DNA from 3 places in the Nonomuraea sp. NPDC004354 genome. Region 3 is predicted to be linked to each of the others. Evidence: riboswitches for the same ligand, from Rfam matches in the RefSeq annotation. Region 3 holds a riboswitch; each other region holds the start of a gene.

Region 1 (10,033 bases), on a different contig from region 3:
CCTTGCTCATGACAGCAGCCCCTCTCCGATCCAGCCGTCAGGGCCGCAGCCCGGCGGTATGGCGAAAACCGCCGAACCGATCGGCGTGGTCCATTCGTTCAGCAGGTCCGCCTCGGCCAGCCGTTCCTGCACGGGCACGAACTGGCGGGCGATGTCGGCCTGGTAGGAGGCGAACAGCAACCCGGTGTCGGCGCGGCCGTCGGCCGCGACGCCCTCGTCGTAGTTGTAGACCCGGCGCAGCATCCGCAGGTTCGGGTCGGCGACGTGGGCCCGGCGGATGTGCGCGTACTCGGAAATGACGGGGAATCCGGCGGGGGTGAGCTTGGCGTAGTCGGGCGCGTCGTGCTCGCGCCCGCCGGTCAGCGGGGCGCCGTCGGCCAGGCGGCGGCCCACCGTGAACTCCTTGGCCACGGTGTCGGCGGCGTCCCACGTCTCCATCTCGGCCCTGATCCGCCGCAGCACCAGGGTGGTGCCTCCCTGCAGCCGGCCGCCCTCCGCCGGGATCCAGACCGCCCGCTCGAACTCCGGCGTGCCGGAAACCGGGTTGACCGTCCCGTCGAGCTGCCCCATGACGTTGCGCTGGGTCAGCCCGCTCGGCTGCGTGTGCGCGGCCCGCCTGAACCCGCGCTGGGTCCAGCGCACCTTCGCGAACGCCCTGGCGTCCTTGACCACCATCCGCAGCGTGTGGGCGACGGTGAGCGGATCGTCGGCGCAGATCTGGACGAGCAGGTCCCCTCCGCTCCAGCGCTTCTCCAACTTGTCGATCTTGAAGGCGGGCAGCGGGGCCACCGACGCGGGCCGCCGCCCGGACTGCCCGGCCGCGGCGAACAGGCCGGGGCCGAACCCGAACGTGACGGTCAGCCTGGACGGCAGCGCCGCCAGCTCAGGCTCGGTGTCGGCGAGCGCGGGCCGTCCCTGGGTCAGCCGCCGGGCGTCGTCGGTCAGCAGCCGCATCATCCTGGACACCTCCTCGCGGCCGATGCCCTTGCGCAGGTCGAGCCCGACGAACACGGCGTGCGCCTGTGGCGCGGTCGCCACGCCCGCCTGGTGCAGGCCGTGGAACGGCTCGACCGCCCTGCCGTCGGCGACCACCGGGGGTGCCGTGACCGTGCCCGCCCCCGCGGCGGGGGCGGAGCCGGCGACGGCGGCCACCGCCGCCACGGCCCCGCCCGCCAGCAACCGGCGGCGATTCACCGCGAGCCCGAGCTCAGCCATGGTCGCCACTCATGTCCATGCCGGGCTGGTAGTCCTCCTTGCCCCCGGCGAAGTCCTTGCCCATGGCGGTGAAGGCGAACGTGCCGCCGCCCTCGAGGACGAGCGTGAACGGAACCTCCGCGCCCGGCTTCACCTCCTCGGTGACCCCCATGAGCATGATGTGGTCGCCACCGGGCTTCAGCACGTGGGAGCTCTTGGCGGGGATGACGAAGCCGCCCTTCTTCGGCTGCATCACCATCTTCCCGCCGGACTCCACCACCTCGTGCAGCTCCACCTTCGGCGACAGGGGGCTGCTGCCCGCCACGACGGTGACGGCCGTACCGGAGTTGTTGACGAGCGTGCCGAAGGCGGCGGTCATCCCCTTCTTCGTGGTCTTGATCCACGGGTCGGTGATGGTGAGCGCGGAAGCGGCAGCCGACTGCCCGGACGATCCGGACGGCCCGGACGGCGAGGCCACGGCGACCTGCTTCGGAACGGAGTCGGCCGCCTCCTGGACGCCACAGGCGGCCAGACTGGCCACGCCGATGACAACGACGATGACGCGCGAGAACATGGAAAGCCCTTCTTCCGGCTGAGCCGGCACTGGTGTCATGGCACTGATGTCGACCCGGCGCCCGTCACGACAGGGACGCCGGGGAGCACCCCTTTCCCGGGGTGGCCCGCATCGGCCTCCTCGAACGGGAGGTCAGGCGGGAACGGTGCGCATGACGCCAGGAGGGCCGCGCCGGCCCATCTCGTGGCCGAGCAGGATGGAACGCAGGATCACCGGCCGCTCGGCCGGCGCGGGGACGGCCGTGCGGGCCGCCGGATCGACGAACGCCAGCACCGCGACGAGCAGCCGTACGGCCAGCCGCCGCAGCAGCGCCCACAGGGCCGCCTCGCCGTGCGACATCCACAGCGCCGTCAGCCCGATCGCCCATCCGTGCATGACCAGCATGCCGAGGCCCGGCACCAGCCAGGACTGGCCGTGCGCGTGCCCCGCGACCACCGGCTCGACGGCATGGGCGCCGGCGAACAGCACGTGCAGCACCAGCTGCGTGGCGGCCAGGGTCACGGCGATCACGGCCGCCGACCGCTCCCGCCCGGCCAGCGCCTGGGCCGGCAGGAACGACACCAGCAGCGCCACCACCACCGACGGCGCCGACACCGACCCGCCGGCGAACACATGGGCGGCGATGCCGAGCATGACCGAGACCGCGGCGAAGGCGGCGGCTCGCAGAGCTCGAAGCGGCATCGTGGCTGACATGGCCCGGCCATCATCCCACGCTTACCCGCCGCCTCCCAAAGCGGATTCTTCGCCGCACAACCGACCTCGAGCACCACCTCCTGCGCCGAACGGGTGGACGGAGCGTGGCGCCTGACCCAGGGTGGGAGAACGGCCGCCGACCCGACCCACCGTAGGAAGAGAGGACCATGCCGCTCGCAGTCGCCACCCTCGCGCTTCTCGCCGCGACCCTCACCGCAGGCACCACCGCCCCTCCGCCCCCCATCACCGCAGGCGCGACCGCCCCTCCGCCCCCCATCACCGCAGGCGCGACCGCACCCCTGCCCGCCGCCCCCGCGGCCGCCACCCGTCGCCTTTCGACCGCCCCCGCGCTGGTGACCGCCGCGCCCCCGGTCAGCACCGCGTCCCGGTCCGCCGCGTCCCCGGTCACCGGCCTCTCCCCCGCGCCCAACCTGCGCGCCTGCTACGACGGCGCGTGCAGGCTCTCCCTCAGCCGGGCGGTGTCCTTCCGCGTCAGCTCGCGCTTCGGCATCACCAGGCTGGCCGTCACCTTCACCGGCGACCAGGTGAAGGTGAAGGGCACCGGTCCAGGCGTCAGCTCGCAGGCGCGACTGGGCGCGGGCACCACCGGATCGGTCAACGGCATCGGCGTCCAGGTGCTGTCCCTGTCCGCCGACCGGGTCGTCCTGCGGCTGTCCCCCCGGCGGTGACAGCCGTCCAGGCACGGCAGACGTCGCGGCGCACGCGTCCGCCCCCTCGCGCGAGGAAGCCTGGACGAGCCCGCACCGGCCGTGGTGACACTACCGCGGGCAGGGCGACGGAGTCCCGGCCGACCTCGCCGACCGGGCGGGTGAAGTGATCGGCTACCGTACTGCCCGGCGAACTGTTGCGAGGTGCCCCGCGTTCGCGGGGAGAATCGGGAAGCCGGTGAGAGTCCGGCACGGGCCCGCCGCGGTTACCGGGGAGCCTCCGCCCACGCGCGCGAGCGCAGTCACTGGCCCGACAGGGCTGGGAAGGCCGGCGGGCAGGCGTTGATCCGGGAGTCCGAAGACCGGCCTCGCGTTCACCGCCCCCACGGGGGCGCGAGTCAGCGGGAGCCTGCCCATGATCAGCCAGCTGTACGACGTCATCCACCGCCGCCGCGACGTGCGCGGCGAGTTCACCGGCGCGCCGGTGCCCGACGAGGTGCTGCACCGCGTGCTGTCGGCCGCGCACGCGGCGCCCAGCGTCGGCCTGTCCCAGCCGTGGGACTTCATCCTGGTGCGCGACCGCGCCGTCCGCGCCGCCTTCCACGATCACGTACGGCAGGAGCGGGACACGTTCGCGGCCACCCTCGACGGCGAGGCCGCCCGGCGGTTCGCCCGGATCAAGATCGACGGGGTGCTCGAGTCGACGCTGTCCGTCGTGGTCACCTACGACCCTGGCCGGGGCGGGCCCGCGGTGCTCGGCCGCCACGCCATCGCCGATGCCGGGCTCTACTCGGTGTGCCTGGCCATCCAGAACCTGTGGCTGGCCGCCACCGCCGAAGGGCTCGGCGTCGGCTGGGTGTCGTTCTACCGCGAGTCCTTTCTGCGGGACCTGCTGGGCGTCCCCGGCGTGGTGCGACCGGTCGCGTGGCTGTGCGTGGGCCCCGTCTCCCACCTGGAGGAGGTCCCTGACCGGGAACGGCACGGCTGGCGACGGCGCCGCCCGCTGGACGCCGCCGTCCACCACGACCGCTGGACCGGCGACCGGTGACCTGCGCCCGGCCGCCGGGTGGGAATGCCCGCGCGAAGCCCATCCGGGAGAGCCCCTCCTACGGGCGGGCCTTCCGCGGTCAGCGGAGCCGGTCGCGCAGGCGGGCGCACTCGTGGGCGAAGCGGGTGCCGCGCCCGCTGTCCGCGTGAGCGGACACGCACGGGATCTCGCCTCGGGCGCCGGTCCACGCCGCCACGTCGGTGGCCAGCGCCACCGCCGCGGTGTGGCCGGCGGTCGGCCGCTCCCCCCGGCCCGGCAGCAGCACCGGCAGCATCCCCCTGAGGATGTCCCAGACCTGCTCGTGCGCGCCCCGGCGGGCGGCGCCGGCGAGGGAGTCCAGCACCGGAGGGATCGGGTATCCGGCGCGGCGGATCAGGAACGCCAGCTGGCGGCCGACCGCCTCGGCGGGCAGGCTGTCCCGGGCCGCCATCCGCAGCAGCAGCGGCACCGCCTTCGGTTCGCCCTTGGCGAGGAAGTAGGCGAGCATGACCGCGATGGCGTCACCGGCCGGGCCGTCGGCGTCGGCGAGTATCGCCAGGTGCGGCGGGTAGATCCCGGGGCGGGTCCACCGGTACAGCAGGTAGGGCAGGTAGTTGACGGCGACGACCTCGCGGTGCGACGGCAGGACCGCCGCCCACCAGGCCATGGAGTTGCTGTGGTCGTCCCAGTGCCAGGACGACGGCTCGCTCAGCAGCTCGTCGACCAGGTCGTGCCCGGTCGGCTCGGCGCGCAGCACCGGCACCAGCTCGACCTGCGTGGCGTCTTCGGGCGTGCGCTCCTCGAAGAGATGGCGGGTGCCGCCCTCGACGTAGGCCCACGCCACGCCGGTCTCCGGGTCGGGCGGGCCGCCCGCGGACAGCCAGGCGGCGGCCTGGACGGCTCCCCGCGAGCCCACGCGTGCGGCCCGCTCGGCGGCGGCGGGGTGGGCTCCGCGCGGCAGCCGCAGCAGCGCCTGCCCCAGGTCGGCGGCCAGCGGCTCGACACCGGCGGCGGCGCACGCCTCGAGCCGGTCCACCAGCGTCGCGGGGTCCAGGTGCCCGGTCATCAGGGTGGGCGTGGCCAGCAGGACGGGCGGCAGCGTTCCCTCCCGCAGGGCCACGTAGATCTCGCTCAGCCGGCGCAGCAGGAACAGGTGCGGCGGCGAGGCCCGCCCCGGGTCGGGCAGTCGCTGCCGCCTGCGCAGCTCCGCCGCGGGGTCGGGCTCCTGTTCGTGACCGGTCAACGGGTGCGGCCCCGCTGTCGGCATCCACCGGTCGGCGGGCTCGGCGGCGGGCACACCCGGATCGGCGCCCGGCGTGATCACCTCCCTGACCAGGGCGGCGATCCAGTCGCCGGTCTCTGTCCAGCGCTCCTTGGCGTACAGCTGAGCGGGGTCGTCCAGCTGAGCGGGGTCGTCGAAGGCGCGCTTCAGCTTCGCGCGCAGGGCCGGACGGTCGCCCGCGGCCGCCACGAAGGCGGACAGCCACCGCTCGTCCTGCATCCATCCGCGCCGGTACCGCTGCCACGCGTCGAGCGCGGGCGCGGGGAACCGGCCGGGGCCCGGCAGGACGGGCAGCGGCGCTGGGGTGAACGGCTCCGGTGCCTCCTCGGCCGCGAGGTCGCCGCCGAACACCGCCGCCACCTGCGCGCCGAGGTCGGCGGGCAGGGCGGGGACGGCCTCGGCGATCAGCGGAGCGGCCGGGCCGAACGCGGTGGCGTGCTTGACCGCGAGGGCGGCCGCGCGCCGCCGCACCTCGTAGGAGGTGTGGGAGAACGCCGTGACGAGCGCGGGCGCCAGGTCGGCGGCGCGCGCGGGCGCCTGCCGTACTTCCTCCTCCAGCCAGGTCAGGCCGGCGCGGGCCAGCTTGGCCTCGGGACGGAAGGTCAGCGCGTCGACCGCGTCGACGACGTCGGCGGCGTCGTGGGGTCCGGTGCGGCGCAGCTGGGCCATCGCCAGCTCGGCGACCGTGCCGGGGGCGGCGGGCAGCAGCCGCAGATAGTCGCGGGCCCGCCCGGCCGACTCGTGCGGCCGCGGGTCGACCAGCTCGTGCAGGCGGACGAAGAAGCGCAGGTCGATGGCGTCGCCGCCGCGCAGGAACCGGCTCACGCAGCCGTCGAGGATCTCCTCGCGCGACACCGTGCCCGCCGCCAGGAGCTGCCCGAACAGGGCGAGCCAGCGGGTGGGTCCTGGCTTCGGCCGTTCGTCCCTGAGGGCCCGGCCGGCGCCCTCCGCGTGGAAGATCCTCGGCAGCAGCGGGCCGACCAGCGGGTCGTCGTCCACGGGAGGGGCCGACAGCCAGGCGACCACGAGCGGGTCGTGCTCGGGCGGCTCGGCGCCCGAGGCCCGCAGCGCCCCGAGGGCCAGCGGGACGACGCGGTCGCGCGGCCTGCGGATCTTCGCCGCCAGCCGTGCGGCCACATCGGCCTGGAAGGCGACGGGGCGCGCGGCCAGCGCGCGGAACACCTCGTCCAGCTCGTCCGGTTCTTCACGCCACGGGTCCGGGGCCGGCACCAGGTCACGGCGGGTCAGCCAGGCGGCCGTGGCCGCGGGGGCGGAGAGCGTGCCCGCGCCGGCGACCAGAAGCGGCGGCCCGAACGCGCTGACCGCGTCGGCCACCGCCCAGCGCACCTCCAGCCGCATCCACTCGGGGTCGTCGTCCTCGGCGGCGTCGTCCTCGGCACCCCCGCCCCGCCGGCTCTCCCTGGCCATCCGCGTCGCGGTCTCGCGCAACTCCTTGAGGAAGCCCGGCAGCCGGCGGCCCGCCTCGGCCCGCTCGGCCTCGGTCAGCGTGGTCACCAGGTCGGCGAGCGCCACGGTCTTGCGCTCGGTGACGAGGTCACGCACCTCCTGCCAGACGCTCATCGCACGGCCGCCACGTCGGCGCGGGCGGCGATCCTGACCGCCAGCACGTGCTTGCACGGTCCGCGCGAGCCGCGGTGGTCCCACCACCACGGGCAGGTGCACGAGCCGTCGCTCACCCTCACCTCGCGCACCCCGCCGCCGGTCCGCACCCGCGCCGTGTCCCCCTCGATCCGTACGGCACCGGCCGCCACCAGCGCCTTCGCGGCGGCCAGGCGGGGATTGAGGTTCTGCACGTGCTCCCTGTCGTAGGGCAGCTCGCGGTGGAAGTGCGCGGCGTCGGACAGGTCGTAGCCGACGCGGCCCGCCGTACCCAGCTGGGTGAGCGCGGCCCGGACCCGGGCGGTGGGCAGGCCCGCCCGGTCGGCCAGCAGGCCGATCTCCACCTCGGGCTCGAAGTTGAGCAGCATGCCGACCACGTCGGCGTCGCCCTCGGCCTCCTCGGACGACAGGTCCTCCAGCACCGCGCCCTCCCCCGAGAAACCGCGCCAGCGCTCCGGCGACAGGGCGAGGGTGTAGCGCATGCCGGGCAGTTCCAGCTCCCAGGCGCTCGACGCCGCGCCGCCGGCGCCGCCGGCCGGGCCGTACACCCGCAGGCTTCTGGCGAAGCGCAGCAGCGGCAGGAGCGTCGCCAGGCGGCCCACGCCGGACAGGCACACCGCGCCCGCGCCGGGCCGGTCGCCCACCCGCAGCTCGCGGCCCACGGGAGTGACCCACAGGTCGGCCGTGGCCCGCTTGGGCAGCGACCGCAGGAACCGCACCGCGTTCATCCCCGGCAGCTCGGCCTTCAGATCCATGCCCGCCGCGATCACCTGCACCTCGGCGAAGCCCCTCAGCCAGCGCTCGGGCAGCGGCACCTTCTTCTCCACGACCGCGCCGTCGAGGGTCGTCACGGTCAGCTCGTCGGCGCCGACGCCGAGGTGGAGCGGGTCGCGCGGGCCGACCCTGGCCAGCGCCTCGCGCAGCGGGCCGTTGACGTCGACGTTGGTGGTGCCCCGGTCGAACACCTCGCCGTCCAGGGCGCCGTCGAGCAGGTCGAGGCGGGCGTAGACGCCGCCGCAGGCGGAGAACGACTCGAACCTGAGCCGGTCGCCGCCGCACGTGACGACCGGGTCGCGGGTCCAGCCCGGACGGGGCTGGTGGTAGCGGGTCAGGGCCACGTCGGCCACGCCGAGCAGCGCCGCGGCCGCGGGCGCGGCCTGCGTCACCACCCCGCTGAAGAACCGGGGCGCGAGGGCGGGGCCGCTGAGCGCGGTGCCGCCGGACGTCGACAGTCCGAGGCGGCCGTCCACCAGAGTCGAGGGCGCGGCGTAGCTGTACGCCTGCGTCGCAGATGTCATGCGCGGGACAGTAGAGATCACTACTGACAGAATCCGGCTACCAGGCGACGCCTGGACGAGAGGATCCAGCAGACCGGGGGCGCGCACCGCGCCGGCCTGCTGGATCGACGGTCCGGCCGTCCTGAGGGGTTTACGCGGTGACCTCGCTGTCCTCCCTGGCGGGGGCCGGGGCGGGCGCCGGCGCCGTACGGCGCAGCACGGCCATCGCCAGGGCCGCGGCCGCCAGGCTGCAGGCCACGCCCACCCACGAGCCGAGCGACATCGCCGCGCCGAAGGCGTCGCGCGCGGCGGCGAGCACGGCGGGATCACCCAGCACGACCGCCTGTCCGATCGACTCGCGGGCCGCCGCGGGCGCGGAGTGCGGCATCCGGGCGGTGTAGACCCCGGCCAGCACGCTGCCGAGGACGGCGATGCTGAGCGCCATGCCCACCTGCTGGACGGTGTCGTTCAGCGCGGAGCCGGCACCGGCCCGCTCCACGGGCACCGCGCCCATCAGCGTCGTGTAGGCGGCCGGCCCCGCCAGGCCGCCACCGGCCCCCATGACCAGCATGGAGGCGAACATCGACCAGTAGCCGCCGGTCATGGCCAGGCCCGCGAAGGAGACGGCCATCACGGCCAGTCCGACGGCGACCAGCGTCCGGTTGGAGACCTTCTGGCCGAGCGCCACGCCGACGTAGTTGAAGACCGTGGCCGCCAGCGCGTACGGCAGCAGCCCCAGGCCCGCCTGCGTGGCCCCGTAGCCGAGCACGAACTGCAGGTACTGGGTGAGCATCAGCATCACCGCGCCGATGCCGAACGACATCAGCAGGATCGAGAACGAGGCCCCGGTGAAGTCGCGGCTGCGGAACAGCTCCAGCGGCAGCATCGGGTGCGGCGTCCTGCGCTCCCAGAGCGCGAAGCCGCCGAGGGCGACGGCGGCGATGACGGCCACCGGCAGGTTCACGCCCTGCTGGGGCGCCTCGATCACCACGTAGACGAGCGCGGTCAGCCCGACGGTGGACAGCAGCACGCCGAGCGGGTCGAGGCTGCGCTCGGGGCCGCGCCGTTCGGGCATCAGCGCGTACGCGGCCACGATCGCGATCACCGCGACGGGGACGTTGAGCAGGAACACCGAGTTCCACGAGAAGCGCTCGATCAGGAACCCGCCGAGGGTGGGCCCGCCGATCACGCCGACCGTCGCCACGACGCTCCAGGCGGCCATGGCCTTGCGCCGCTCGTCGTCGTCGAACGTGGTGATCAGGATGGACAGCGTGGATGGCATCAACATGGCGCCACCGACGCCCATCAGGGCGCGGGCGGAGATCAGATGCCACGGCTGCGTCGCCAGCGTGGCCAGCAGGGAGGCGCCGCCGAACACGGCCAGGCCGAGGACGAGCAGGCGGCGCCTGCCGTACCGGTCGGACAGGTTGCCCGTGGTGAGCAGCAGACCGGCGTAGACCAGCACGTAGGCGTTGATGATCCACTGGATGTCGGAGGGGGTGGCGCCGAGATCGGTCATCAGTGACGGGATGGCGACGTTGAGCACGGTGGTGTCGATGACCAGCACCATCAGGCTCAGGCAGAGGACGACGAGGACCCACCAGCGGCGGGGGTCTCGGCCGGTGTGTTCGGACACGTTCAGGCCCTTTCGGGGGAGTCGGGGAGGAAGAACGGGCGGCTTTCAGCGCACCCAGCCGG
Region 2 (10,033 bases), on a different contig from region 3:
CGGGGGCGCGGCCTGAGCCGCCCCGGCCAGGCCGAGTGCCGCTAAGAGCGCCAGCAGCGCCGGCATCACTGTCTTCACGAATCGCGTCATATTGCCGAAGATAGTCTGCAGAGAACTATCGGCAAAGAGATGTCTGCAGAAATCCTTCTGGAGTACTAGGGTGATCGTCATGAAGGATGACGAGCCCTGGGTTCTGGACGATCCAGGCAAGCTGAAGGCCCTGGCCCATCCCATGCGCCGCGCGATGCTGCGCCACCTCGGCCTGCACGGCCCGGCCACGTCCACGACGCTCGGCTCGCTGCTCGACGCCAAGACCGGGACGACCAGCTACCACCTGCGCCAGCTGGAGAAGTACGGATTCATCGAGGAGATCCCCGAGCGGTCCACCGGGCGCGAGCGGTGGTGGCGCAGGGCGGAGACGGGCGACATCAGGCTGCCGCTGCCCGCCCAGCTCGCCCCCGAGGACCGCCCGGTCCTCGCCGAGTTCCACCGGATCGGGCTGGAGGAGGACAAGCGGATCCTCCTGGAGCAGCTGCCCGCCGCCTACCAGGCCGACCCCGCCTGGGTGAAGGTGTCGCGCGCGCTCGGCCGGATGCGGCTGGACGAGCTGGAGGACTTCTTCGAGGAGTACATCCTGCTGCTGAAGAAGTACAGCCGGCGGGCCGCCGACGCCCCGCCGGAGGCCAGGCCCCTCCACATCCGGCTGCTCGCCGTTCCCGCCGACCTGCCCGCCACCCCCGAGGTGTGACGCAAGGTGATCATCCAATAACATCCTGTACAAGGGTTGGGGGCGACGGGGAGGGGCGCGCATGCGCCGTCGGGAGTTCGTGGCAGCGTTCGTGCCGGGGACGGTGGCCGCGCTGGCGTGCCTGGCCGGGTGCGGCGCCACGGTCCCCCGGCAGGGAGCCAGCTTCACCGTCGTGCCGGGCGGAGAGGCGTGGATCCCCGTCGCGAAGGTCCTGGCGGGCCAGTTCAGATACAGCGGCGTCGCCGACGGCGGGACCTCGCTGACCGTGACGGGCCTGCCCGCGCTCGCGACCGCCCTGCGCAACGGCTCCAAGGCGGCCGGCACCCCGCTGGCCAGGCTGGTGGGCGACGTCGAGGTGCTGGTCGTGCCCGCCGCCTCGCTGCTGCGCGGCTTCGACGACTTCGCCGGGCGGCTGCTCGCCGACCCGGGCGCCACGGTGCTGGCGGGCCGGCCCCAGGGCGGCACCGACCACCTGCTGTTCGGGCTGGTCGCGCGCGGGCTCGGCGCCGACGCCAGGGTGCTCGACTACGCCGGCTATCCCACCACGCACGACGCGGCCGCGGCGCTGCTCGTGGGCCGGGCCGCCGTCGCCGCCGGGCCGCTCGGCGACTGGCGCAAGCGCATCGACATGGGCCAGGTCAGGGTGCTGGCCGTCTCCTCCGCCGAACCGGTCGACGGCATCGAGGCGCCGACGCTGCTGGAGTCGGGCGTGCGGGTCGACTTCGCCGACTGGTGCGGGGTGCTCGGGCCGGGGGAGATGACCGAGCGCGAGCACGCCCAGGCGGTCGCGATCCTCGAGGAGATCACCGGGTCCCGGCAGTGGGCGGATGCGTGCCGTACGAGAGGGTGGAAGCCGATTCCCCTCAGCGGCGGCGACTTCGGCGTGTGGCTCGGGTCGGAGACCGAGCGGACCCGTGAGGTGCTCAAAGACCTCGGCCTCATCGACATGTTGGGGTAGTTGCGCCCGCGGCCACTAGATGTAGGATCCTGGTCGTCGCTGGTTCGCCCGATCAGGGCGGAGCAAAAAGGGAAGCCGGTGCGAATCCGGCGCTGCCCCGCAGCGGTGAGCGGGAACGACCGCCGTCACGACGCACTGGGCCCATGGCCTGGGAAGCGACGGCCAGTAGGAAGCTGACGAACGCCCGCGAGTCCGAAGACCTGCCAGCGGTGTGACCTGTCCATGGCCTCGAGGGAGGGCCGGGGGGCCTCGCGGCATGCCCGCGCGCTCTCGCCTGCCCTCACGAGGCCGAGCTCGCGAGGAGAGAGCGTGACGCAGACCGTAGAGGTGGATCGCCGGCTGGCCATCGAGGAGGCCGCCGCCAGGGTGATCGCCGATCCGGAGAACTCCAGGGTGGCCGCCAGGCTGCTGGCCGAGGAGATCGCCGACGAGGCCGCCGCGCACGGCGTGCGGACCTTCTCCGAGTCGATCGCGGCCACCCACGCCGCCGGCCTGCTCCAGGACGGGCTGGCCGCCTTCGTGGCCGCCCACGCCGCCGCCCTCGACGCGCTGGTGGACGAGAGCGCCGACGACAGGTTCGAGTACTTCGGGCTGCGCACCGTCTACGACCGGTACCTGCTGCGCCACCCCGACACGCGCGGCGTGCTCGAGCGCCCGCAGCACTTCCTGCTGCGCGTGGCGTGCGGCCTTTCCGCCTCGGTCACCGAGGCCGCCGAACTGTACGCCCTGATGTCCACGCTGTCCTACCTGCCGAGCTCGCCCACCCTGTTCAACTCGGGTTCGCGCCGCGCGCAGCTGTCGTCCTGCTTCCTGCTCGACTCGCCGCGCGACGACCTCGAGGGCATCTACGAGCGCTACGGCCAGGTCGCCAGGCTCTCGAAGTACGCCGGGGGCATCGGCATCGCCTGGACCAGGGTCCGCTCCCGGGGCTCGCTCATCCGCGGCACGAACGGCCACTCCAACGGCATCGTCCCCTGGCTGCGCACGCTCGACTCCAGTGTCGCCGCCGTCAACCAGGGCGGCCGCCGCAAGGGCGCGGCCTGCGTCTACCTGGAGACCTGGCACGCCGACATCGAGGAGTTCCTCGAACTGCGCGACAACACCGGCGAGGAGGCCCGCCGCACCCACAACCTCAACCTCGCCAACTGGGTGCCGGACGAGTTCATGCGCCGCGTCGAGGCCGACCAGGTGTGGTCGCTGTTCGACCCCAAGGAGGTGCCGCACCTCACCGACCTGTACGGCGAGGCGTTCGACGACGCCTACCGGGCCGCGGAGGCGGCCGGCCTGCACACCCGCCAGATCCCGGCCCGCACCCTCTACGGCCGGATGATGCGCACGCTCGCGCAGACCGGCAACGGCTGGATGACCTTCAAGGACGCCGCCAACCGCGCCTCCAACCAGACCGCGCGCCCGGAGAACGTCATCCACCTGTCCAACCTCTGCACCGAGATCCTCGAGGTCACCAGCGACGGCGAGACCGCCGTCTGCAACCTCGGCTCGATCAACCTGGCCGCCCACCTGGCCGGCGGCTCGATGGACTGGGCCCGGCTGCGGGCCACCGTGCGGACCGCGGTGCGCTTCCTGGACAAGACGATCGACCTGGGCTTCTACCCGACGCCGGAGGCCGAGACCGCCAACCTGCGGTGGCGGCCGATCGGGCTCGGCGTGATGGGCCTGGCCGACGTGTTCTTCTCGCTGCGCCTGCCGTTCGACTCGGCCGAGGCGCTGGCGCTGTCCACGCGCATCGCCGAGGAGATCGCGCTGGCCGCCTACGACACCTCCGCCGACCTGGCCGTCGAGCGCGGGCGCCACCCCTCCTACGGCGACACGAGGGCGGCCCAGGGGGTGCTGCACCCCGACCACTTCGGCGCCGGCGACTCGCCCGCGTGGACGGCCCTGCGCGCCAAGATCGACCGGACCGGCCTGCGCAACTCCCTCATGATCGCCATCGCGCCCACCGCGACGATCGCCTCGATCGCCGGATGCTACGAGTGCATCGAGCCCCAGGTGTCGAACGTCTTCAAGCGCGAGACCCTGTCCGGCGAGTTCCTGCAGGTCAACCGGTATCTGGTCGCCGACCTGCAGCGGCTCGGGCGGTGGACGCAGGAGATGCGCGACGAGATCAAGCGGGCCGACGGGTCGGTGCAGGACATCCCCGGGATCCCGGCCGAGCTCAAGACGCTGTACCGGACCGCGTGGGAGCTGCCGCAGAAGGCGCTCATCGACCTGGCGGCGGCGCGGACGCCGTACATCGACCAGTCGCAGTCGCTGAACCTGTTCATGGCCACGCCGACGATCGGGAAGCTGTCGTCGATGTACGCCTACGCCTGGAAGCAGGGGCTGAAGACCACCTACTACCTGCGCTCGCGCCCGGCGACGAGGATCGCCCAGACGACCGTGCAGGCGACCGCTCAGCCCGCCCCAGAGCCCGCCTTCACGGTGAGCGAGGCCGTCGCCTGCTCGCTGGAGAACCCCGAGATCTGCGAAGCCTGCCAGTAGCCCTCGCCCGCCGCGCCGACGACGACCCACCGCAAGGAGAACCACGTGCTGCTCGACCCCGGCATGGACCTGACGCTGCGCCCGATGCGCTACCCCGACTTCTACGAGCGCTACCGGGCGGCCATCCGCAACACCTGGACGGTCGAGGAGGTGGACCTGCACAGCGACCTGGCCGACCTGGCCAGGATGACGCCCCAGGAACGCCATCTCATCAACCGGCTGGTCGCCTTCTTCGCCACCGGCGACTCGATCGTCGCCAACAACCTCGTGCTCAACCTCTACCAGCACGTCAACGCCCCCGAGGCCCGCCTGTACCTGTCCAGGCAGCTGTTCGAGGAGGCGGTGCACGTGCAGTTCTACCTGACGCTGCTCGACACCTATCTGCCCGACCCGGACGAGCGCGTCAAGGCCTTCGCCGCCGTCGACAACATCCCCTCCATCCGCGACAAGGCCGAGTTCTGCTTCCGCTGGATCGACTCCCTGGCCGACCTGCGGCGGCTGGAGACCAGGGCGGACCGCCGGGCCTTCCTGCTCAACCTGATCTGCTTCGCCGCCTGCATCGAGGGCCTGTTCTTCTACGGCGCCTTCGCCTACGTCTACTGGTTCCGCTCCCGCGGCCTGCTCGGCGGCCTGGCCACCGGCACCAACTGGGTCTTCCGTGACGAGTCGATGCACATGGAGTTCGCCTTCAGCGTCGTCGACACCGTGCGCGCCGAGGAGCCCGACCTGTTCGACGACAAGCTCGGCGAGCAGGTCACCAGGATGATCGAGGAGGCGGTGGCGGCCGAGCTGGCCTTCGCCCGTGACCTGTGCGGCGATGGCATGTCGGGAATGACCGTCGAGCAGATGCGCGAGTACCTTGAGTACGTGGCCGATCAGCGGCTGCGCCGTCTCGGCCTGCCCGTCAGGTACGGAACCGCCAACCCCTTCGCGTTCATGGAGCTGCAGGACGTGCAGGAGCTGGCGAACTTCTTCGAGCGCAGGGTGTCGGCATACCAGGTCGCGGTCGAGGGCAATGTGACCTTCGACGAGACATTCTGAGACATTAGGGGGCATGATCGTGGCGCCGGTGAACTGGCTCATCCTGATCGCATCCGTCCTCGGAGCGGTCGTCTGTGTCGAGCTGGTTCGCAGGCTCCTCCTGAGAGCCGCCCGTACCTGGGACTTCGTCGGGCATCTGGTGCGCAGGTGCACCTGGCCGGCGTTCGCCGTGGCGTCGGTGGTGGCCTTCAACACCGCGTTCGTGCCCAGCATGGTCGGCAGCGCGGCGCTGCCCATCGTCGAGCGTCTCACCGGCATCCTCACCATCGCCGCGTTCACCTGGCTGCTCATCCAGGCCGCCTACGCGGTCACCGACGTCGTCCTCGACCGGCTCGAACAGGTCGAGGAGAACAACCGCAGAGCCAGGCGGGCCAGAACGCAGATCGCGCTGGTCCGCAGGGCCGCCGCGGCGGTGATCATCGTGATCTCCTTCGGCGCCGCGCTGTTCACCTTCCCCGAGGTGCGCGCGCTCGGCGCCGGACTGCTCGCCTCGGCCGGCATCGCCGGCGCGATCGTCGGCATCGCGGCGCAGTCCACGATCGGCAACATGCTCGCCGGGCTGCAGCTCGTCTTCAGCGATGCGCTGCGGCTCGACGACGTGGTGGTGGTCAACGGCGAGTGGGGCAGGATCGAGGAGCTCACGCTCACCTACGTCGTGGTCCGCTCGTGGGACGAGCGGCGTCTGGTCTTCCCCGTCTCCTACTTCACCCAGAACCCGTTCGAGAACTGGACCAGGCACGGCAGCAGGGTCATCGGCCACGTCTACTTCCGCGTCGACTGGTCGGTGCCCGTACCGGAGCTGCGCGAGGAACTGCACCGCTTCATCAAGGACCACCCGCTGTGGGACCAGAAGGATTGGACCCTCCAGGTCACCGACATCCTGCCCAACGGCCTGGTGGAGCTGCGGGCACTGATGAGCGCGGCCGACTCGGCCTCGGTCTGGGACCTGAAGGCCGACGCCCGCGAGCACCTCGTGGCCTACCTGAAGGCCCACCACCCGCACGCGCTGCCCCGCTTCCGGGTGGAGAGCTCCTCCTACGGCGCCTTCGCCGACTCAGGCCCCGGAGGCTGGCCGAAGGACCCGCGTGGCGCCCGCGATCAGCGCGGTGGCCAGCACCCAGCCTGAGACCACCAGCGTCCACGCCACCCAGGCCGTCCACCCGGCCGGCTCGTACGCGCCGCGCACCTCGAACACACTCACCGGCACCAGCAGGTCGAGCGAGTAGACGAACGCGTTGAACGTGCGCACCTGGTCAGGGTCGACCTGGACCGGCGGAACGCGGGTGAAGATGACCGTCCCCGCGGTCAGCAGGATCGCCGCCCACAGACCCGCCAGCCACGAGCGGTAGCCGTAGCCCACCATGACGTCGAGCAGCCGCCCCCACACCTTGCCCGCCGGCCGCAGGGTGCCGCGCCGCCGCCGTTGCTTGGCCAGCAGCACCCGCCGCGCCTCCGGCTCGTGCCCGATGCGCCGGTACCACGAGGCCAGCTGCTCGTACGGCTGCGGCCGGTACCCGCCGGGGTCGTGGCCCAGCCAGCCGAGCCGTTCGGCCAGGGACCAGGGACCGCGCAGCGACTCGTAGGTCAGGCCGTTGAGCCGCACCGCGCCCGGATAGGCGTCGGGGGAGTCCAGCAGCACCCCGAAGCGCGAGTAGCCGAAGTTGACCTCGCCCTCGATCACGTCGGGCCGCATGATCACCTCGTCCGCCTGCATGTGGCTGAGGTGCAGCGCCCGGCCCTCCGCACGAAGCTCTGCATGGTGGAAGGACAGCACCCCGTCGACGCGTGCGCCGCGCATCCTGATCGTGCCGTCCGCCCTGAAGCCGGCGCTGAGCTCGGCGGTGCCCGCGGTCATGAAGTCGGCGTTGACCGCGCCGACGTGCGCGCCCTCCAGGTAGAGGCCGCCGGGGAAGGTACCGCCGATCAGCCGCAGGTCGCCGTGGGCGCGCAGCCCGCGCAGGAAGGTGCCGCCGCCGACCGACAGGCCGCCCGCCCACAGCGCCCACTCGTGCATCGTGTCAGTGACGCCGCCCTCGGGCTCGCGGACGTCGCCGTGGGCCGACTCCGAGGTCGAGGTGCGCGGCAGCGGCGCGCTGATCGTCGTCCTGACAGGCGGCACTGGCCCTCCACCCGCGCGTTGTCCAGGCGCACGCCCGCGTGCACCGTCGAGCCGTCCAACTCGAACAGGCCGTCCACCTTCATCCGCGAACCCTTGACCCTGGCCAGCTCGCAGCCGCGCAGCCGGACACCTCTGGCGGTGGCGTCGGACAGGTCGACGGGCTCGGCCAGGTGGCAGTTGAGCAGGTAGAGGGTGGCGTCGATGGTCGCGCCGGACAGGTCGAGGGCGCCGACCACCCTGGCGCCCGCCAGCCGTACCCCCGCTACCCGGCCGGGGGTGCGCTCGACCGCGCCGAGCAGCAGCGCGGCGATCACCTCGGCCCGCACCTCGCGCTCGCGGCCCCAGCGATCGGCCTGCGCCGGGTCGTCGAGTTCCCTGTCGCCCGTGCGCAGGTCCACCCACGCCCCCGTGGGAAAGGCCCGCCACAGGCGGCGTTCGGCGGCGGATAATCTGCGCACGGACCAGATTTTATTCTGTGGCGGACACGCGAATTGCCATTTACCTTTGTGGTGTTCGCGAGAAAGAAAACGGTCCAAGCCGACAGGCTTTTTCTTTCTCAGGTCTGACCGGCGGGAATGGCGCCCCCCGGATGGATGTGAACGCCATTCGCCCCGGGCATGGACCCACGCCAGCCACGCCCGGGGTCACATGGGCGGCGGTACGGCGGGCCGGACCTCCAGCTCGGCCAGCAGCCCCGCGATCCGGCGCGCGCGCAGCGGGTCGACGGGCAGCACATGGCTCGTCCACCAGCGCGCGGCCTCCGGGTTCGGCCCGGCCGGCACCAGGTCGAGATAGTCGTGGAGCGGCGGGTCGTAGATGAACCCGGGCACCACACCCTGCTGTTCGAGCCGGGCGACGACGGCGTCCCTGTCCTCGACCACGAGCGGGACCCGCAGCAGCGGCTGGGGCTCGGCGTGGCGCACCCCCTCGGCGGCCCAGGGCGTGTCGCGCAGCAGCCGGACGCCCGCCAGGCGCGCCTCCCGCTCGCGGTCGATCACCCGGAACCTGGAGTCCTGGTAGCGGCGCACGAGCGGACCGTGGCGCATCCGCCAGTCCGCCTGGTCGATCGACAGCCAGTAGTCGAGGGCGGACAGCAGCGCGGCGTCGGCAGCCGGGCCCGTCCCGCGCGCGGCCAGCGCCGCCCGTAGCTCCGGCTCCCTGGACGGCAGGCGGTGCCCCGTCCAGGTCATCAGGCCCAGGCGCTTGAGCGCGTGCCAGATCGGGCGCACCAGCCCGGTGCGGTAGATCGTCTCCCTGATCACCGGCCGCAGGACGGCGGCCAGCTGGCGTCCCGGCACGAGCAGGTCGTCCCTCGCCTGCGCCAGCGTCCGCAGGTCCGCCGGATCGGCGCAGGTCAGGTAGGCGCCGGACATCGCGCGGCCGTGCTTGGCCAGGCTGTAGACGCCCGCCGCCCCGAACGTGCCGGCCAGCCGCCCGTCGACCGTGGTCAGCATGGCGTGGGCGGCGTCGTCGATGATCGTGACGCCGTGGCGCGCGCAGGCCTGTCGCAGTTCGGCGATCCGGTCGGGCTGGCCGTACAGGTGGGTGGTGAGCACGCCCGACACGCCCGTCCAGTCGACGGCGGGCACGTCGATGTTGCCGTCGCGCCAGGAGACCGGCGCCAGCACCGGCGTCAGGCCGGCCGCCAGCACCATGAACAGCACGATCTCGCAGTTGGTGGGCGCGAGCAGCACCGTGTCACCGGGCTTGAACCAGTGGCGCAGCGCCAGGTAGAGAGCGAACCGGCCCGACGGCACGTGGATGCAGTCCTGGCCCGCCCTGTCGCGCATCACCGGCGCCTGCCGTACGCGCGCAGCACCTTGTCGACGGCGCCGTAGATCCGGGGGGACTCCAGGATCAGCCGGCGCACCCGGCGGACGGGCTCGTGGCGCATGCGGTGCAGCGCGGCGCCCATCGTGCGGCGGCGCACCACCCCCTCGCCCACGGGGGCGCCCGTGCTGCGCAGCGCGTCCTTGTACTCGGAGTTGGTGCCGATGCCCAGGTCGAGGGAGCGAATGCCGATCTCGGCGGCGGCCTCGGCCATGTGCAGATGCTGGATGAGGCCGGGGGAGTACTTGGCGAACTCGGGGTCGTAGGCCGGGAACCAGCCGATGAGCACCGTGTCGGAGCGCAGCCCGAAATGCCCGGCGACCGGACGGCCGTCGACGTACATCATCGACAGCGGGCCGGCGAAGGTGGGCGAGTCGATGGCGTGCAGCCGCTCGGCCAGCTCCACCACCCAGGACTGCCCGAACCTGTCGGCGCGCCCCATGCGCCGGTACTGCGCCGACTTCCACTCGCGCAGCACGCGGAAGTCGTCGGCGCCGCGCGCGGCGAAGTCGAACGTGACCTCCCCGAAGTCCCTGCCGAGCTTGCGCTCCTTGTACAGGGTGCTCTTGTAGAACTTCGACGAGCGCTTGGCCAGCCCGGCCGCGTAGGCGGCGTAGCCGTCCGACAGGTCGAGCACGACGCTCTGCTGCGAGAGGGTCTCGTAGGGGTGGAACCACGGCTGACGCTCCACCAGGCAGCCGAACTCCCAGACGTGCAGGCCCAGCCCCTTCAGCAGCGTGTCGGCGGCGAAGTCGGCGCCGGGCCGGTGGATGACGCCCTGGCACAGCGACACCCACGAGCCGATCGCGGCGCCCACGCCGCCCGCGCCGACCTCGAA
Region 3 (10,033 bases):
TCCTCGCTCCGCACGGCGGAGCCCGGCCTGCTCGACACGCTGCGGACCGCCGACGCGCTCGTGGTGACCGTCCTGGCCGCAGGAGGCACGCGGCCCGCGACGGCCGGAGCCGGCGGCGACGACGCGGCGTGGGACGTGGGCGCGCTGGCCGAGCTGGACGTGCCGATCCTGCAAGGGCTGTGCCTGACCACGAGCAGGCAGGCGTGGGAGGAGAACGACGACGGCCTGTCACCGCTGGACGCGGCGTCGCAGGTGGCGATCCCCGAGTTCGACGGCCGGATCATCACGGTGCCGTTCTCGTTCAAGGAGGTGGACGCGGACGGGCTGACCGTCTACGCGGCCGATCCCGAGCGCGCGGCCCGCGTCGCCGGCATCGCCGTACGGCACGCCCGGCTCAGGCACGTCCCGAACGCCGAGAAGAAGCTCGTGGTGATGCTGTCGGCCTACCCGACCAAGCACGCGCGCGTCGGCAACGCGGTCGGCCTCGACACCCCCGCGAGCACCGTGAAACTGCTGGCCAGGCTGGCCGGCGAGGGCTACGACCTGGGCGAGGGCCTGCCCGGCGTCGCCGAGGGCGACGGCGACGCGCTGATCCACGCGCTCATCGCGGCCGGCGGCCAGGACCAGGAGTGGCTGACGGAGGAGCAGCTCGCGGCCAACCCGGTGCGCGTGCCCGCCGCCACCTACACCTCCTGGTACGGCACGCTCCCCGCCGAGCTGCGCGAGGCGATGGAGCGCCACTGGGGGCCGCCGCCCGGCGAGCTGTTCGTGCACGAGGGCGACATCGTGTTCGCCGCGCTGCGGGCGGGCAACGTCGTGGTGATGGTGCAGCCGCCGCGCGGCTTCGGCGAGAACCCGATCGCGATCTACCACGATCCGGACCTGCCGCCCAGCCACCACTACCTGGCGGCCTACCGGTGGCTGTCGGCGGAGTTCGGCGCGCACGCGATCGTGCACGTCGGCAAGCACGGCAACCTGGAGTGGCTGCCCGGCAAGTCGGCGGGCTTGTCGGCCGCGTGCGGGCCCGACGCGGCGCTGGGCGACCTGCCGCTGGTCTACCCGTTCCTGGTCAACGACCCGGGCGAGGGGACGCAGGCCAAGCGGCGGGCGCACGCCGTCCTGGTGGACCACATGGTGCCGCCGATGGCCCGCGCCGACACCTACGGCGACATCGCCCGCCTGGAGCAGCTGCTGGACGAGCACGCCTCGATCGCCGCGATGGACCCGGCCAAGCTGCCCGCGATCAGGGCGCAGATCTGGACACTCATCCAGGCGGCACGGCTCGACCACGACCTCGGTCTGGCCGACCGGCCGCACGACACGGAGTTCGACGACTTCCTGCTGCACGTGGACGGCTGGCTGTGCGAGGTCAAGGACGTGCAGATCCGCGACGGGCTGCACGTGCTGGGGGCGGCGCCCGAGGGGTCGGTGCGGGTCGACCTGGTGCTGGCGATGCTGCGGGCCCGGCAGATGTGGGCGGGCGCCGAGACGCTGCCCGGCCTGCGGGAGGCTCTGGGGCTGGCCGAGGACGGTACGGCGGGCCTGGCGAGCGTGGACGCGGCCGAGTCGACGGCCAGGGCGCTGGTGGAGGGCATGGAGGCGCGCGGCTGGGAGGTGGCGGCGGCCCGCGAGGTGACCGACGCGGTCCTCGCCCCCTCCGGCGCGCGGCGGGACCTGGTCGTCCGGATCCTGGAGTTCGCCGCCACCGAGGTCGTGCCCAGGCTGGCCAGGACCGGTGACGAGCTCGACCACCTCCTGCACGCGCTCGACGGCGGCTACGTCCCCGCGGGCCCCAGCGGCTCCCCGCTGCGCGGCCTGATCAACGTGCTGCCCACCGGCAGGAACTTCTACTCGGTCGACCCGCGCGCCGTCCCCAGCAAGCTGGCGTGGGAGACCGGCCAGGCGATGGCCGACTCGCTCCTGGCCCGCTACCGCGCCGACACCGGCGAGTGGCCGCGTTCGGTGGGCCTGTCGGTGTGGGGGACCAGCGCCATGCGGACGGCGGGCGACGACGTCGCCGAGGTCCTCGCGCTGCTGGGCGCCCGCCCGGTGTGGGACGACGCCTCCCGGCGGGTCACCCGCCTGGAGCCGGTTCCGCTCGACGAGCTCGGCCGGCCGCGCATCGACGTCACGGTGCGCATCAGCGGCTTCTTCCGCGACGCCTTCCCGCATGTCGTGGCCATGCTGGACGACGCCGTGCGCATGATCGCCGCCCTGGACGAGCCCGCCGACGACAACTACGTCCGCGCCCACGTCGCCGCCGACCTCGAGACGCACGGCGACGAGCGCAGGGCCACGATGCGGGTCTTCGGCTCCCGTCCGGGCGCGTACGGCGCGGGCCTGCTGCCGCTGATCGACAGCCGCAACTGGCGGGACGACGCCGACCTGGCCGAGGTCTACGCGGTGTGGGGCGGTTTCGCCTACGGCCGCGACCTGGACGGCGTGCCGGCCCGCCAGGACATGGAGAGCGCCTACCGGCGGATCGCGGTCGCGGCGAAGAACATCGACACCCGCGAGCACGACATCGCCGACTCCGACGACTACTTCCAGTACCACGGCGGCATGGTGGCCACCGTACGGGCGCTCACGGGCCGCGCGCCCGCCGCGTACGTGGGCGACAGCACCCGCCCGGACGCCGTGCGCACGCGCACGCTGTCGGAGGAGACCTCGCGGATCTTCCGGGCCCGCGTGGTGAACCCCAACTGGCTGGCCGCGATGCGGCGGCACGGCTACAAGGGCGCCTTCGAGCTGGCCGCGACCGTGGACTACCTGTTCGGCTACGACGCCACGACCGGCGTGGTCGCCGACTGGATGTACGACAAGCTCACGCAGACCTACGTGCTCGATCCCGTGAACAGGGAGTTCATGGAGAAGTCGAACCCGTGGGCGCTGCACGGCATCGCCGAGCGGCTGCTGGAGGCGGCCGAGCGGGGGATGTGGGAGCACCCGGATCCCGACGTGCTGCGAGAGCTGCGGGAGGCCTATCTCAAGGCGGAGGGCGATCTGGAGGACGACACCAGGCGCTGAGCCGACAGCGGCCGGCCCGCCCAGTGCAGGTGCAGGTAGGAGGCGGTCACCAGGGCATCCCCGTGACCGTCTCCGCCGCCTTCCCACCGGAACAGGGGCTCTCCGGAGGCGGTCACGGCCGTCCGGTGGAACTCGTGGCCCCGGTAGCGCTCGCCCGCGCGGGTGAGCAGGGAGTCGCGGGTGGCGGTGGCGTCGCGGTAGCCGAGCGTCAGCCGAGGCGTCATTTCCGCCTTCGCCGCGATTTTTCCGCACATGGGGTGGTTGTCGAGGCTCTCGCACAGGTACAGCAGGCCCGCGCACTCGGCCGCGATCGGGCCCCGGAACGCGGCGATCTCCCGCTTCAGCGGCTCGTTGGCGGCCAGGTCGGCCGCGTACATCTCAGGGAAGCCGCCGCCGATCACGACGGCCGCGGTGCCCTCGGGGAGCGCCCGGTCGCGCAGCGGGTCGAAGGTGACCACGTCGGCTCCGGCCGCCCGCAGCAGTTCGGCGTGCTCGGCGTACCCGAAGGTGAACGCCGCTCCCCCGGCCGTCGCCACCACCGGCCGGCGCCCACCCCCTGAGCTCACCGCCGGCCCCTCGCGCCGGGTCTCCTCGGTGGCCGCCATCCGGAGGGCCGCGGCCGGGCTCCACGGCCGCGCGCGCAGCGCGGGAGCCGTGCGCGCCAGCCGTACCAAGGCCTCCAGGTCGCACGAGCGGGCCACCAGCGAGCCCAGCCGCTCCACGGCGGCCACCGCCTCGCTCTCCCGCTCGGCGGCCGGGATCAGGCCCAGGTGGCGCGAGGGCGTCGAGACCGCGTCGTCCCGCCTGATCGCGCCGAGCACCGGAACCCCCGCCGCCGCCAGCGCCGACCTGCACAGCTCCTCGTGGCGGTCGGAGCCCACCCGGTTGAGTACCACCCCGCCCACCCGCACCCGCGGGTCGAAGGTGGCGAACCCGTGCACCACCGCGGCGACCGACCTGCTCTGCCGCGCCGCGTCCACGACGAGCACGACGGGGGCCTCCAGCAGCCTGGCGACGTGCGCGGTCGAGGCGACGTCGGTGTCCGCCCTGCCGTCGAACAGGCCCATGACGCCCTCGACCACGGCGACGTCCGCGCCGGACGCGCCGTGCAGGAACAGCGGCGCCACCAGGTCCTCGCTGGTCAGCCACGGGTCCAGGTTGCGTCCGGGCCGCCCCGTCGCCAGCGCGTGGTAGCCGGGGTCGATGTAGTCGGGGCCGACCTTGTGCGGCGAGACGCGCAGCCCGCGCGCCCGCAGCGCCGCCATGAGCCCCGTCGCCACGGTCGTCTTGCCGCTCCCCGAGGCGGGCGCGGCGATCACCAGGCGCGGGACTACCACTCGATGCCCTTCTGGCCCTTCTGCCCGGCGTCCATGGGGTGCTTGACCTTGCCCATCTCCGTCACCAGATCGGCGGCGGCCAGCAGCTTCTCCGGCGCGTCCCTGCCGGTGATCACGACATGCTGGCTCCCCGTACGGCCGGCGAGCGTCTCCACCACGTCGTCCAGGTCGAGCCAACCCCACTTGAGCGGGTAGGTGAACTCGTCGAGCACGTAGAACCGGTAGGTCTCCGCCGCCAGGTCGCGCTTGATCTGCTCCCAGCCCTCGCGGGCGTCGGCGGCGTGGTCCTCCTCCGTGCCGGGGCGCTGGATCCACGACCAGCCCTCACCCATCTTGTGCCAGCTCACCGGCCCGCCCTCGGCCGAGTCGCCCAGGACGCGCAGCGCCCGCTCCTCGCCGATACGCCACTTGGCCGACTTCACGAACTGGAACACGCCGATCGGCCAGCCCTGGTTCCACGCCCGCAACGCCATCCCGAACGCGGCCGTCGACTTGCCCTTGCCGGGGCCGGTGTGCACGATCAGCAGCGGCCGGTTCCTGCGCTGCCTGGTGGTGAGGCCGTCGTCGGGGACGACCTCGGGCTTGCCCTGCGGCATCTCAGCCCGCCTTTCTGTAGTCGCGGATGAGGTCGTCCATCCCGTCGAGCGGGATGAGTCGGGCGCGCAGCCTGGTCGCCAGGCGTCCGGCCAGGCCGAGCCGTACGGGGCCGGACTCGCAGTCGACGACCACGCTCGCCGTACCGCTGAGCAGGGCGGCCGCGCGGTCCACGTCGCCGCCGGCGGTGGCGCGGCCGTCGGTCACCACCACCAGCAGCGGCCTGCGGTCCGGGTCGCGCATGCGCTCCACGCGCAGCACGTCGGCGGCGCGGGCCAGGCCCGCCGCCAGCGGGGTGCGCCCGCCGGTCGGCAGCGCGCGCAGCCGTGCCGCGCCCGCCTCCACCGACGAGGTCGGCGGCAGCGCCACCTCGGCGGCGTTCCCCCTGAACGTCACCATGCCGACCTTGTCGCGCCGCTGGTAGGCGTCGAGCAGGAGGCTGAGCACGGCCGTCTTCACGGCGGTCATCCGCTTGCGCGCGGCCATCGAACCGCTGGCGTCGACGACGAACAGCACCAGGTTGCCCTCCCTGCCCTCCTTCACCGCCTCGCGCAGATCCCCTGCGCGGATGAGCAGGCCGGGCGCGATACGCCCGCGCTCCTTCTGGTACGGCGCCGCGGCGACGAGCGTCGCGGTGAGGTGCACCGAGCGCAGGTGCCCCTCGGGAACCCGGGAGCCGGTGGTACGGCCGTGCGGGGTGCGGGCCCGCGACCGCCTGCCGGACGCGCCGTCGCCGAGGCCCTCCACCGTCAGCCACGGCACCCGGTACGGCGCCGCCACCCCGGCCACCTGGACCAGGCCCTCCCCGTCCACGGACGCGTCCTGGCCGGTGGGGGCGCTGTCGCGGTCGTGCTGCGGGGTCCGGGCGGCGCCGTTTCCGCTCGCCGCCTCGCCAGCCTCTCGCCCGTCCTTGCCATGTCCGTCCTGGTCCTGCCGGTTCTCGGCGCGGGCGGCCGGAGCGTCGGACGGCGGTCGACCGCCGTCCTCCGTGCCGCCCCCACCCGAGGGGCCGTCAGACCCGTCGGCGCCGTCGGGGCCTTCGGGGGCGGTGTCGGGGTCTGAGCCGGTGTCAGGGTCGGGGTCGGGGTCGTCGTCGGGGCGCTCGTCCTGCGAGGTCCTGGCCAGCAGCTCCTCCAGGAGCCGCTCGTCCAGCCCCGGCGCGTCGAACGGGTCGCGGCGCCGCCGGTGCGGCAGCGACAGCCGGGCCGCCACCCGCACGTCCTCGGTCGTCACCACCCGCGAGCCCCGCCAGGCGGCATGCGCGACGGCGGCGTTCGCCGTGACGAGGTCGGCGCGCAGGCCGTCCACCTCGAAGGCCGCGCACACCTCCGCGATCTGCCGCAACCGCGCGTCCGGCAGCTCCACCGCCGCCAGACGTTCCCTGGCCGCCGCGATGCCGGCCGCCAGCTCCGCCTCCTGAGCCGTCCAGCGTGCCGCGAAGCCCTGCGGATCCGCGTCGTGCGCCATGCGCCGCCGTACGACCTCGGCCCGTTCCGACGGGTCCCTCGACGCCCGCACCTCCACCGTCAGCCCGAACCGGTCCAGCAGCTGGGGCCGCAGCTCGCCCTCCTCCGGGTTCATGGTGCCGACCAGCAGGAACCTGGCCGCGTGCCGTACCGAGACGGCCTCGCGCTCGACGTAGCAGGTGCCGAGCGCGGCCGCGTCCAGCAGCAGGTCCACGAGGTGGTCGTGGAGCAGGTTGACCTCGTCCACGTACAGCACGCCCCTGTGCGCGGCGGCCAGCAGCCCGGGCTCGAACGCCTTCACGCCCTCCGTCAGCGCCCGCTCCAGGTCGAGCGACCCCACCAGACGGTCCTCCGAGGCGCCCACCGGCAGCTCCACCAGCGCGGCCGCCCTGGTGACCACCTGCTCGCCCGGCTCGTGCGGCCCGTCGGGACACGTGGGGTCGGGCGCGACGGGGTCGCACGCGAACCTGCAGGCGGCCAGCACGTCCACCGGCGGCAACTGCGCGGCCAGTGCCCTGACGATCGTGGACTTCGCGGTGCCCTTCTCCCCCCTGACGAGCACGCCGCCGACACGGGGGGAGACGGCGTTGAGCACCAGCGCCAGCTTGAGATCGTCCAGACCGACGACGGCGCTGAAGGGATAGGTGGCGGTCACGGTGTGGCCTTCCGGTTGACGTACCCGATCCGCCAGCCCTCGCGGGAGGCGGACACCTGCGTGAGAGAAAGAGGGGCGATGTCGAATCGCGCGGCGACGAGAGGGCCGACGCCGAGCGCATGTCCCAGCACCGCCCGCACCACCGCCACGTCGCACACGACCACACACCGCCGCCCGCCCGAACCCGGGCCCGACCGCCCCGAGGTGCCGGGTTCCGGTGAGGGGGCGTCGGGGCGGGCGAGCTCGCCTGGTGGGGTCTCGCGAAGGGACTCCACCCAGCGGACCACCCTGTCCGCCGCCTCGACGTGCGACTCCCCACCGTGGGGCGCGGCGCCGGGGTCGGCGAGCCACCGGGCGAAGGACTCCGGGTCGGCCTTCACGACCTCCTCGTACGGCAGGCCGCGCCAGCTCCCGTAATCCGGTTCGGCCAGCTCGGGCACGACCACGGGCGCCAACCCGAGCGCCACGGCCGTCTCCCGAGCCGCCCGCCCCGGAGCGACGAACGCCGTTCCACCCTCCCCGAACACCCCGGAACCCGGTGTTCCAGGAGATGACGGTGTTCCAGGAGATGACGGTGTTCCAGGAGATGACGGTGCCGGAGATGACGGTGTTCCGGGGTGAAGGACGGAGGCCAGGGTTCGGCTCAGGCGCTGGGCCGTTTCAAGGCTCGCCGCGTCGGCGCGTTCCTCCCCCGTAGGGAAGCGCGCGCCACGCATGCCCGGTGTCGAGGCATGCCGTACGAACAGCACCCTGGTCAGCTGACCCGCGCCTTCGCCCGTTCGCCCGCCACCGCGAACAACACCCCGAAGGCCACCCAGAACACCACCTGGGTGCCGAGGGAGGCCAGCCGGAAGTCCCACAGCAGCGAGGCGGGGAAGCCGGGCGGCACCTCGTCGACACGCGGCAGTAGCACCCACGCGGCGATCACCGGAATCAGGAAGGTCACCCCGCCCACCAGGCCCTTCGCCCAGACGCCGGGCACGGTGACCCTGCGGGTGGCGGCGACGGCGATCGCGATGGAGGCGAGGCCGACGAGGACCATCACGACGTAGAGCAGCGTTCTGGCGTTGATGGTTTCGGGGTCGCCGACAGCGGGTGGGTTGGCGGGATATTTCAGGAAGGGGACCAGGGTGATGGCACCGAACGCGCACGCTGCCGTCACGATCGCCAGGCCAGGCTCCGACCTGGGGCCGACCCTGCCGCGCAGTGCGGCGAAGACGAGGGCGAAGATGCCGCCGACGGCCAGGCCGTACAGGCCGGTGGCCAGGAAGAGGCCGACCTTCTGTACCGGCCTGCTGACCACGGCCTCCTCGCCGTGGCTGTGGCCGGCCGAAGCGCCGTCGTCGTGACTGTGCGCCTCCTCGCCGCCGCCTGCCGGGGCCGACGGCCGAGCCGCGTCCCCCGGGGCCGACGGCTGAGCCGCACCATCCGTCGAGGCTGACGGCTGAGCCGCATTAGCCGGAGCGGACGGCTGAGCCGCGCCGTCCGCCGGGGCGGACGGCTGACCGGCGCCGTCGGAATGGTGGGAGGACGGGGTGTCGCCGCCGTCAACCGATACGGCGGCGGCCGCCTCCTCCAGGGCGATCGCGGCGTCGACGCGCGGCTCCCCCACGAAGAAGGCGAACACGCCCGCGACGAGTCCGGCCAGGAGCCCGACGAGCAGGCCCCTGACCACCAGGGACTTGACCATGACGCTGCCTCAGTGGCAGGGCACGCCGAGCAGGTGACGCCCGTCGTGCATGAGCTCGTGCAGGAGCGTGCCGGTCTGCGAGATCGCGCCGTTGTCCATGAGGACGAGGTACGCGAGCAGCATCAGAACGGGCACGGCCAGCAGCCAGCGCGTGAGACGGTGAAGCGGAATTGCGGTTACGGACGTGGACAGACCACTCATGTGAAGCCTCCTCAGGGATGACGCGTCCCGCTGGTTGAGGTCGCGACGGTCAGGTGACCTGGCTCCCGGGGCTGTGGGCCCCGGATACAGTGGCGCGTCCGCACCGGCATCTCACCGGATTTCCCCTGATTCGCCGCGAAATCTACCGGAACGTATCCCTTTCTCCGGGTCTCGTCAACATCACCCGATCCTGTTCGGGCCCTTTCTGAGATGTAGATGCCCACGTCCGGGGTTTCCGGCGCGCCACGAAGGACTGTCCCGGCGCAGGCGGGGCACGGACTGTCCGCTTCCAGGAAACGCCGGGATCAGCGTTCCCGGGGAGAGCGGGCGCGGGCTATGACAACGTTGCCATTGATCTTGATAGGACCTAGTGTGACGGCGACCGCCCCCTAGAACGCCGAGGGAGACCCCGTGCCCGTTCGCCTGTTGACCGCCGAGTCGACCGACCTCTTCGTCGGGACGGAGGCGCAGCCGTACCAGGTCCTCCGGGTCACCGCCGAGCAGGGTGAGCACGACGCCGACTTGGAGGTGCGCGGCGACGGCGTGGCGGGACGCGCGGTCGTGCCCGCCGGCGAGGGGACCGTCGTGGTGGAGGTCCCGCTGGAGGTGAACGCCGAGCCGGGGACCGTCCTGCCGTGTGTGGTCACCTCGGCCGGCGACGAGCTCGCCGCCCAGGTGACCGTGGAGGAGCCGGGCTGGACGATGCACATGGTGTCGCACTTCCACTACGACCCCGTCTGGTGGAACACGCAGGCCGCCTACACCAGCCCGTGGGAGCTGCTGTCGGGTGACGCGACCACCAGGCCGCTGTGGGAGCGCAACGCGTTCGCCCTGGTGGAGGCGCATCTGGCGCTCGCGGCACGCGACCCCGACTACAAGTTCGTGCTGGCCGAGATCGACTACCTGAAGCCGTTCTTCGACACCCACCCCGAGCGCAGGGCCGACCTGCGCCGCCTGATGGCCGAGGGCAGGGTGGAGCTGATGGGCGGCACCTACAACGAGCCCAACACCAACCTGACCGGCGCCGAGACCACGATCCGCAACATCGTGTACGGCATCGGCT

The links. Region 3 has a riboswitch for cobalamin ahead of ACWENQ_RS30530 (CbtB domain-containing protein). Riboswitches for the same ligand answer to the same signal wherever they lie in the genome.
Region 1: it holds a riboswitch for cobalamin, as region 3 does, so the genes downstream of both, bluB (5,6-dimethylbenzimidazole synthase) here and ACWENQ_RS30530 (CbtB domain-containing protein) in region 3, are expected to answer to the same signal.
Region 2: it holds a riboswitch for cobalamin, as region 3 does, so the genes downstream of both, ACWENQ_RS44015 (ribonucleoside-diphosphate reductase subunit alpha) here and ACWENQ_RS30530 (CbtB domain-containing protein) in region 3, are expected to answer to the same signal.

Annotation. Positions count from the first base shown of each region.
Region 1 covers NZ_JBSGDV010000020.1:152,165-162,197, forward strand. Annotated here, with positions in the region: gene ACWENQ_RS38105 (copper resistance CopC family protein) at 1-10, opposite strand, end outside; gene ACWENQ_RS38110 (Dyp-type peroxidase) at 7-1,215, opposite strand; gene ACWENQ_RS38115 (copper chaperone PCu(A)C) at 1,208-1,768, opposite strand; gene ACWENQ_RS38120 (MFS transporter) at 1,901-2,449, opposite strand; gene ACWENQ_RS38125 (hypothetical protein) at 2,629-3,150, shown strand; cobalamin riboswitch at 3,320-3,514, shown strand; gene bluB (5,6-dimethylbenzimidazole synthase) at 3,545-4,177, shown strand; gene ACWENQ_RS38135 (hypothetical protein) at 4,257-7,019, opposite strand; gene ACWENQ_RS38140 (SWIM zinc finger family protein) at 7,016-8,356, opposite strand; gene ACWENQ_RS38145 (MFS transporter) at 8,487-9,971, opposite strand; gene ACWENQ_RS38150 (hypothetical protein) at 10,017-10,033, opposite strand, start outside.
Region 2 covers NZ_JBSGDV010000033.1:28,673-38,705, forward strand. Annotated here, with positions in the region: gene ACWENQ_RS44000 (alpha/beta hydrolase) at 1-90, opposite strand, end outside; gene ACWENQ_RS44005 (ArsR/SmtB family transcription factor) at 170-748, shown strand; gene ACWENQ_RS44010 (tripartite tricarboxylate transporter substrate-binding protein) at 810-1,706, shown strand; cobalamin riboswitch at 1,730-1,928, shown strand; gene ACWENQ_RS44015 (ribonucleoside-diphosphate reductase subunit alpha) at 2,016-4,205, shown strand; gene ACWENQ_RS44020 (ribonucleotide-diphosphate reductase subunit beta) at 4,251-5,246, shown strand; gene ACWENQ_RS44025 (mechanosensitive ion channel family protein) at 5,260-6,372, shown strand; gene ACWENQ_RS44030 (membrane-associated oxidoreductase) at 6,301-7,260, opposite strand; gene ACWENQ_RS44035 (hypothetical protein) at 7,170-7,823, opposite strand; gene ACWENQ_RS44040 (DegT/DnrJ/EryC1/StrS family aminotransferase) at 8,010-9,155, opposite strand; gene ACWENQ_RS44045 (GNAT family N-acetyltransferase) at 9,155-10,033, opposite strand, start outside.
Region 3 covers NZ_JBSGDV010000013.1:172,833-182,865, reverse strand. Annotated here, with positions in the region: gene cobN (cobaltochelatase subunit CobN) at 1-3,027, shown strand, start outside; gene ACWENQ_RS30555 (cobyrinate a,c-diamide synthase) at 2,982-4,349, opposite strand; gene cobO (cob(I)yrinic acid a,c-diamide adenosyltransferase) at 4,358-4,960, opposite strand; gene ACWENQ_RS30545 (VWA domain-containing protein) at 4,962-7,079, opposite strand; gene ACWENQ_RS30540 (histidine phosphatase family protein) at 7,076-7,795, opposite strand; gene ACWENQ_RS30535 (CbtA family protein) at 7,834-8,769, opposite strand; gene ACWENQ_RS30530 (CbtB domain-containing protein) at 8,779-8,904, opposite strand; cobalamin riboswitch at 9,002-9,131, opposite strand; gene ACWENQ_RS30525 (glycoside hydrolase family 38 N-terminal domain-containing protein) at 9,382-10,033, shown strand, end outside.